One region of the Pseudomonas sp. FG36 genome, then DNA from elsewhere that is predicted to be linked to it. Evidence: riboswitches for the same ligand, from Rfam matches in the RefSeq annotation. Region 1 holds a riboswitch; each other region holds the start of a gene.

Evidence for each region. Region 1 has a riboswitch for cobalamin ahead of ACODS9_RS08595 (CbtB domain-containing protein). Riboswitches for the same ligand answer to the same signal wherever they lie in the genome.
Region 2: another riboswitch for cobalamin. It lies ahead of ACODS9_RS10075 (TonB-dependent receptor); the one in region 1 lies ahead of ACODS9_RS08595 (CbtB domain-containing protein).
Region 3: another riboswitch for cobalamin. It lies ahead of ACODS9_RS00055 (ABC transporter substrate-binding protein); the one in region 1 lies ahead of ACODS9_RS08595 (CbtB domain-containing protein).

The regions. Positions count from the first base shown of each region.
Region 1 covers NZ_JBMDJQ010000008.1:23,631-25,884, forward strand. The annotation lists gene cobW (cobalamin biosynthesis protein CobW) at 1-504, opposite strand, end outside; cobalamin riboswitch at 606-802, opposite strand; cobalamin riboswitch at 864-1,086, shown strand; gene ACODS9_RS08595 (CbtB domain-containing protein) at 1,187-1,372, shown strand; gene ACODS9_RS08600 (CbtA family protein) at 1,383-2,072, shown strand; gene ACODS9_RS08605 (cobalamin biosynthesis protein) at 2,072-2,254, shown strand, end outside.
Region 2 covers NZ_JBMDJQ010000009.1:168,294-170,547, reverse strand. The annotation lists gene ACODS9_RS10085 (GNAT family N-acetyltransferase) at 1-48, opposite strand, end outside; gene ACODS9_RS10080 (PaaI family thioesterase) at 114-611, opposite strand; cobalamin riboswitch at 800-1,004, shown strand; gene ACODS9_RS10075 (TonB-dependent receptor) at 1,112-2,254, shown strand, end outside.
Region 3 covers NZ_JBMDJQ010000001.1:7,986-10,239, forward strand. The annotation lists gene ACODS9_RS00055 (ABC transporter substrate-binding protein) at 1-1,009, opposite strand, end outside; cobalamin riboswitch at 1,119-1,316, opposite strand; gene ACODS9_RS00060 (acetyltransferase domain-containing protein) at 1,344-2,254, opposite strand, start outside.

The DNA.
Region 1 (2,254 bases):
CGACTCGTGATCGAGGTTGGGGTCAAGCTTGCGCTGGGCGTCGACCTGGTCCGGGTAGGCGGCAAAGGTGCCGGCGGCCACGGCCGGGCTGTCGACCACGGTGATCACCGCATCGACGGTGCAGGCGTTGCGGATCTCCGGCCACTGGAAGGCCTGCACCAGGGGTTTTGGCAGGGCCAGGCCGCTGGTTTCGATGAGGATATGGTCGAGATCGCCGCGGCGCGCCACCAGCTCGCGCATCACCGGGAAGAATTCTTCCTGCACGGTGCAGCACAGGCAGCCGTTGGCCAGCTCGTAGACGCGGCCGTTGGCCTCTTCCTCGGAGCAGCCGATGCTGCACTGCTTGAGGATCTCGCCATCGATGCCCAGCTCGCCGAATTCGTTGACGATTACCGCGATGCGGCGGCCCTGGGCGTTGTCGAGCATATGGCGCAGCAAGGTGGTCTTGCCCGAGCCGAGGAAGCCGGTAACGATGGTGACGGGGAGCTTGGCCAGTGTTTTCATGTCGCGATGCCCTTGGCAGCAATGGCGCGGGCATGCAGGACGACAGCCACGGCCCGTGTCGGCCTGGCTGTTTCGCCACCGGATCACCCCGCCCGGTTGAAAGTCGAAAACGTTGCGAGGCAGGTCTCCTGGCTTGCACCGCCGGCCATCAAAGCCGGTGGGATGGCGCCTTCCCGCGCGTGCGCAGTGGCTGTGCCGAACCCTTCAGTGCCTACAGTTGCGGGGGCAGCCGCGGCTTGTACCGCGTTCCCGTCTTAGCCCGGGACAACGCCCGGGAACCTCGAACCGGCAAGGCTACGCAGTGCCTGCCTGGCGGTCAACCGCCGCGGCGATTGACGCAGGCCCGGCCCCGTGATTTGCTAGCGCATTGCGTTCAGGTGCCCCCAACGGGGGTGAAACGGGAAACCGGTGCGTCGCGCCTCCTTTAGAAGAGGGCCGACAAAGCCGGTGCTGCCCCCGCAACGGTAAGCGAGAGAAGCGTCAGACCACTGTGCCCATCGTGCGGCATGGGAAGGTGACGTAGTCGATGGAGCCCCGCTCCACCTCGCCAGCCCGGAGACCGGCCTGACATGCTTGCAGAACACCCCGCGGTGGGCGGGCGCTGTCGTATCACCCGGGCCAGCCGTGCCCGGGGGCGTCGCGCCTGCCCGTTGCCACAACAAAAGCAGCAGAGGAACGCGTCATGCCCATCACCCACGCCAAACCCAGTATCGCCACCCCCGTCAGTCTCAGCCAGCGCCTGATCGTCGCGGTCGGCGCCAGCCTGCTGGGCCTGTGCCTGGTGTACTTCGCCGGTTTCTCGCACATCGAGGCGGTGCACAACGCCGCCCACGACACCCGCCACAGCGCCGCCTTCCCTTGCCACTGAGTACGCCCGCATGATCACGCGCATCGCCCGTACCGCGGGTTTCAGCGGCCTGCTCGCCGCCCTGCTGCTGACCCTGCTGCAAAGCTTCTGGGTCGCCCCGCTGATTCTCCAGGCGGAAACCTATGAAACCGCCGCCCCCGTCGCCGAACAGCATGAGCATGGCGAAGCCGCCGCGCCCCATGAGCACAGCGCCGAGGCCTGGGCACCCGAAGATGGCTGGCAGCGTATCCTGTCCACCACGGGCGGCAACCTGGTGGTCGCCGTCGGCTTCGCCCTGATCCTCGCCGCCCTGTACAGCCTGCGTGCCCCGGGCCGCGTGGCCACCGGCGCGCTGTGGGGCCTGGCGGGCTTCGCCGTGTTCTGCCTGGCGCCGACCCTGGGCCTGCCACCGGAACTGCCTGGTACCGCCGCCGCCGACCTTGGCCAGCGCCAGACCTGGTGGATCGGCACCGCCGCCGCCACTGCCGCCGGTCTGGCACTGTTGGTGTTCGCCCAGCACTGGCTGTTCAAGGTGCTCGGAGTCGCCCTGCTGGTGATCCCGCACCTGATCGGCGCACCACAGCCACCGGTTCATGAAAGCCTGGCCCCCGAGGCGCTGGAGACCCAGTTCAAGATCGCTTCGTGGCTGACCAACGCCGCGTTCTGGGTGGCCTTGGGCCTGCTCAGCGCCTGGTTGTTCCGCCGCTCCAGCCAGCACTGATGCGCGACATTGTTCCCCAGCCGGCGTTGTATGCCGGCTTTGGTTGCCGCCGTGGCTGCCCGGTCGAAACGCTCGCGGTGCTGCTGCGCCAGACCCTGACCAACCACGCCCTGCCCCTGTCGGCGCTGAAGGCAATCGCCAGCATCGAACCCAAGGCACGCGAGCCCGGCCTGCTGGCACTG
Region 2 (2,254 bases), on a different contig from region 1:
CAGGGCCACGCAATCTTCGTCACGGGCCGGGCGAATCTGGTAGGGCATGGCAACATCCTGTCGGGCAGCCGGGTCACGTTCGACAATGCCAGCCCCACCCCATCGGTGCAAGTTCAGGCGTCGCCATGGGCCTGGCGCTTGAGCTTCTCGGTATCGACCCGCACGAACACCGAATCGGCGGTGACAGTCAGTACATCCCCGGCCCAGACCTCGCAGATCACCCGGGTCTTGCGCCCCAGCTCGCCCTCGACCCGGGCCTTGAGCAGCAGTTCGACGCCCATGGGCGTGGGCTTGAGGTAGGTCAGGCCAAGCTGGCCGGTGACACAGTCGATACGCGGCAGGCTGCCAGGTTCGCGGCCTTCGGCACGGTAGTGACAGGCCATGGCGGTCCAGTTGGAATGGCAGTCGACCAGCATGGCCAGCAGGCCACCGTAGACCAGGCCGGGCCAGCCGGTGAAGGTCGGGTCGGGGGTATGCCGGCACGACAGGTGGATGCCGTCGGCGTCCCAGTGGCTCTGCACATGCAGGCCGCTGGGGTGGGAACAGCCGCAGCCGTAACAGATGCCTTCGGGGGCGGCGAGTTGTTGCAGGGACATGGCTTGCTCGGTCATACGCGTCCTTGGCTTGTTGGTGTTGGATAAGGAGGCTGGCTACCGATGGTAGCGCCCTGCGCGGCCTGCGCCAATCCACGCGGCCTGTCCGCAGACAACGCTGGCCTGACGACAACCGCTCTGAACCGCGATTCAGCCACACTCGGCCCGCCCATCCAGACGATTGACTCCCTGCCCGTTCGGTGGTCAGATGCGCGCCAGTTTCAGGTGCCCTGCGCCGCCGCGCGCAAGGTGAAACGGGAAGCCGGTGAGTCGATACCACGACAAGTCCGGCGCTGCCCCCGCAACGGTAAGCGAGCGAACCCTTCGACAGACCACTGTGCACACGCATGGGAAGGTGAAGGCTTCACGACCCTCGCAAGCCCGGAGACCGGCCTGAGGCTTCACTTGGCAACCCGCGGTGGGCGGGCGCAGGCCGGTATTCGCGTGCGCGCCTGCGCGCGCTTCGCCGTTGCGTGTTTTCCACCGGGATCCATTCTTTCCTGCAGCAGTGGAACGACATGTCCCGTATCAACAAGCTTCACACCCTGGCGGCCTGCCTGGCCGTGTCCCTGCCGGCTCTGGCCGACGAGCAGCCCAGCCCTGCGCTCACCCTGCCCTCCACGGCGATCACCGACAGCCGCGACCCGCAGACCGTCGACCTGGCCACCCCCACCCAGGCCGGTTCACGCCTGAACCTCAGTGCCCTGGAAACCCCGGCGAGCACCAGCAGCATCACCGCCGCGCAGATCCAGCAGCGCAACAACACCACGGTGCAGGATGCCGTGACCCGCTCGCCGGGCATCACCTTCATCGGTACCCCTGGCGATGGCGGCACCGGCTTGTCGGCGCGCGGTTTCACGGGCCAGAGTTCGGTGATGACCCTGTTCGACGGGTCGCGCCTGTACGCCGGCGCCGGCACCCTCACCTACCCGGTCGATCCCTGGATGGTCGAGCGTATCGATGTGATCCGTGGGCCTGCCTCGGTGCTGTATGGCGAAGGCGCCACCGGGGCAACGGTCAACGTGATTCCGAAAAAGCCCTTCAGCGGTGATATCCGCAACCACCTGCGCTTGGGCTACGGCTCCTGGGACCGCCAGCAACTGGGGCTGGACAGCGGCGGCAGCCTGAGCGAGCGCCTGAGCTACCGCGCCACCCTGAACCAGCAGGCGGGCAACGGCTGGGTCGACCGCACCGATTCGCGCAGCCTGGCGTTTTCCGGCGCGCTGCGCTTCGATGCCAGTGACGACCTGAGTTTCACCTTGTCCCACGAACGCGGCGACGCACAACCTGCCAACTACTACGGCACGCCGCTGATCGACGGCCATCTGCGCAGCAGTGTGCGCAACAAGAACTACAACGTCAGCAATGACCAGCAGCGCTACCACGATGAGTGGACACGGCTGACCAGCGACTGGAACATCAGCGACAGCATCAGCGCCAGCAACCAGCTGTACTACATCAAGAGCCGTCGCCACTGGCGCAATGCCGAGGAGTACGCCTGGGATGCCGGTGTGATCCAGCGCGGCAGTTTCCTGGAGATCAAGCACAACCAGGAGCAGATCGGCGACCGCCAGAGCTTCACCTTCGATCACTCGCTGTTCGGCCTGGCCAGCAAGACCGTGGTGGGCGCCGAGTACAACAAGATCCGCTTCAACATCGAC
Region 3 (2,254 bases), on a different contig from region 1:
GCTGGGGTGCTTTACCGCTGGCGAAGGCGCTGGACAGCACGTCCAGGCCGCGGAACAGGCGGATGCCGGCCTGCATGGCGTCGGCATCGAGGACGATGATCCGGCCGTGCTTGACCGCGTCCATATTGCGCGTGACCGGGTCGCTGCGCAGGAAGTCGAGTTTTTTCTGGTAGTCGTCGGCCGGGTAGCGGCGGCGGTCCATGCGCGCGACGATCAGCCAGGTGGGGTTGGCTTTGACCAGGGTTTCCCAGCCCACGGTAGGCCATTCTTCGCTGGACTCGACCACGTTGCGCACGCCAAGGGTCTGCAGCATGTAGTCGGCCACGCCCTGGCGGCCGGCGACATAGGGGTCGGTCTTGAGGTCGGCGCTGGAGAACCAGAACAGCGCGCTGGTGTGCGCCAGGTCCTGGCCGGCCAGGCGCTGCCTGGCCTGTTCCAGTTGGCCCTGGAGCTCGGCATTCAGGCGCGCGCCACGCTCCTGCACGTCGAATATCTCGGCCAGCTGGCTGACGCTCTTGTAGATGCTCTGCACCTTGAACGGCTGCAGGCGGGTGCCGTCGGCGCCCACCAGGTTGTCCTTGCCCTCGCAGTCCGAGGGCAGCAGGTAGGTGGGGATGCCCAGCTCCTGGAATTGTTCGCGGGTGCCGACCGCCCCTTGGGCGCCGATCATCCATTCGAACTGCGCCGTCACCAGTTGCGGACGTTTGCCGACCACCGCCTCGAAGCTCGGTTCGTTGTCGGCCAGGCGCGGGACCTTGTCGTTCTGCGCCTTGAATTCCGGCAGCACGTTGTTGAACCACAGCGAGGTGCCGGCCAGCCGCTCACCCAGGCCCAGGGCATAGAGCAGCTCGGTGCCGGCCTGGCCGACGGTCACCGCCCGTTGCGGGGCCTGGGTGAAGGTCTGCGGCATGCCGCAGTTGTCGACGGTCAGCGGGTACAGGGTGGTGCTGGCGTGGGCCAGGCCCGACAGGGACAGGCCGGCGAGGAGGGCGGCGAGGCGGTGCGGCATGGTGGGGCGATCTCCTGGGTGGTGCACGGAATGGCCCACGGACAGGCATCGCCCGGCAGCCTGCGCAAGCACGCGGCCAGGGCGGATGACCATCCCGGACACCCCGCCGGTTGGTGAATGCGTGCCGGCAGGTCTCCTGACTGGTGCGTCCAGGCCGGCGCCAGCCTTCCCGGGTCGGCAGACCCAGTGGCATCGATGGCGCAGGCTCGGCACCTACAGTTGCGGGGGCAGTTCCCTTTGGATCGCCAGTGGCGAGCCCGGGATTCCCTTTTGATTCCGTGTGGAAACCGGCGGGCGGCATGGTAGACCATCGGGCTGTCGGGTGAAAACGCTTTTACAGGTACTTGAGCCAGGCGATATCGCGCCGGCGCGCTTTCAGCCGGGCGAACCAGCGCACCGGCAGGTACAGGGCAAGTGGCAGCAGCACGGCGGTCAGCCATACCGCCCCGATGCCATCGAAACCGAAATAGCGGCCCTGGTTCAGGCCGAACAGCGCCACGCAGGCCACGTACAGCAGCTTGAGCACATACAGGTGCAGCAGGTAGAAGAACATCGGCGCTGCGCCAAACACCGCAAGCGGGCCGATCCAGCGGGCGTCGCCGGCACGCTCGAAGCCGCGCAGCAGGAGCAGGCCGACGCCGAGGGTCAGGGCCAGGAACAGCAACGACGGTGGGTACTTGGTGATATTGAAGAAGCTCATCAGCGTCTGCCCGACGCTGGCGTAGAGGCTCCAGGGGGCTTCGCCGTAGCCATTGAGCAGGCGCAGCGCGCCGAACCCCAGCAGCAACGCCGCGCCGGCCCATAGCAGGCGCTGTTGGCGCTTGCCGGCGTCGCTGCCCCGGGCAAACCACGGCCCGAGCCCATAACCCAGGGCGATCACGCCGATCCACGGCAACAGCGGGTAGGACGTGCGCAGGCGCAGATGTTCGCCCACCTCCAGCCAACTGCGCTCATGCAGGATCGCCCATGGCACATGCAGCGCCGATTCCGGCCCGAAGTGCAGGCCATCGAGCAGGTTGTGACCGGCGACGATCAGCGCGCCGAGGGCGAGCAGCGCCGGGCGCGGCAGCCACACCAGCAGCGACAGGGCGAGCATGCTCAGGCCGATGGCCCAGATCACCTGCAGGTAGATCACGCTCGGAGGCAACTCGAAGGTCCAGGCGAAGTTGACCAGGGTGAATTCCAGCAGTACCAGGAACAGACCGCGTTTGAACAGGAACACCGAGACATCGCCACGGCCCTGGT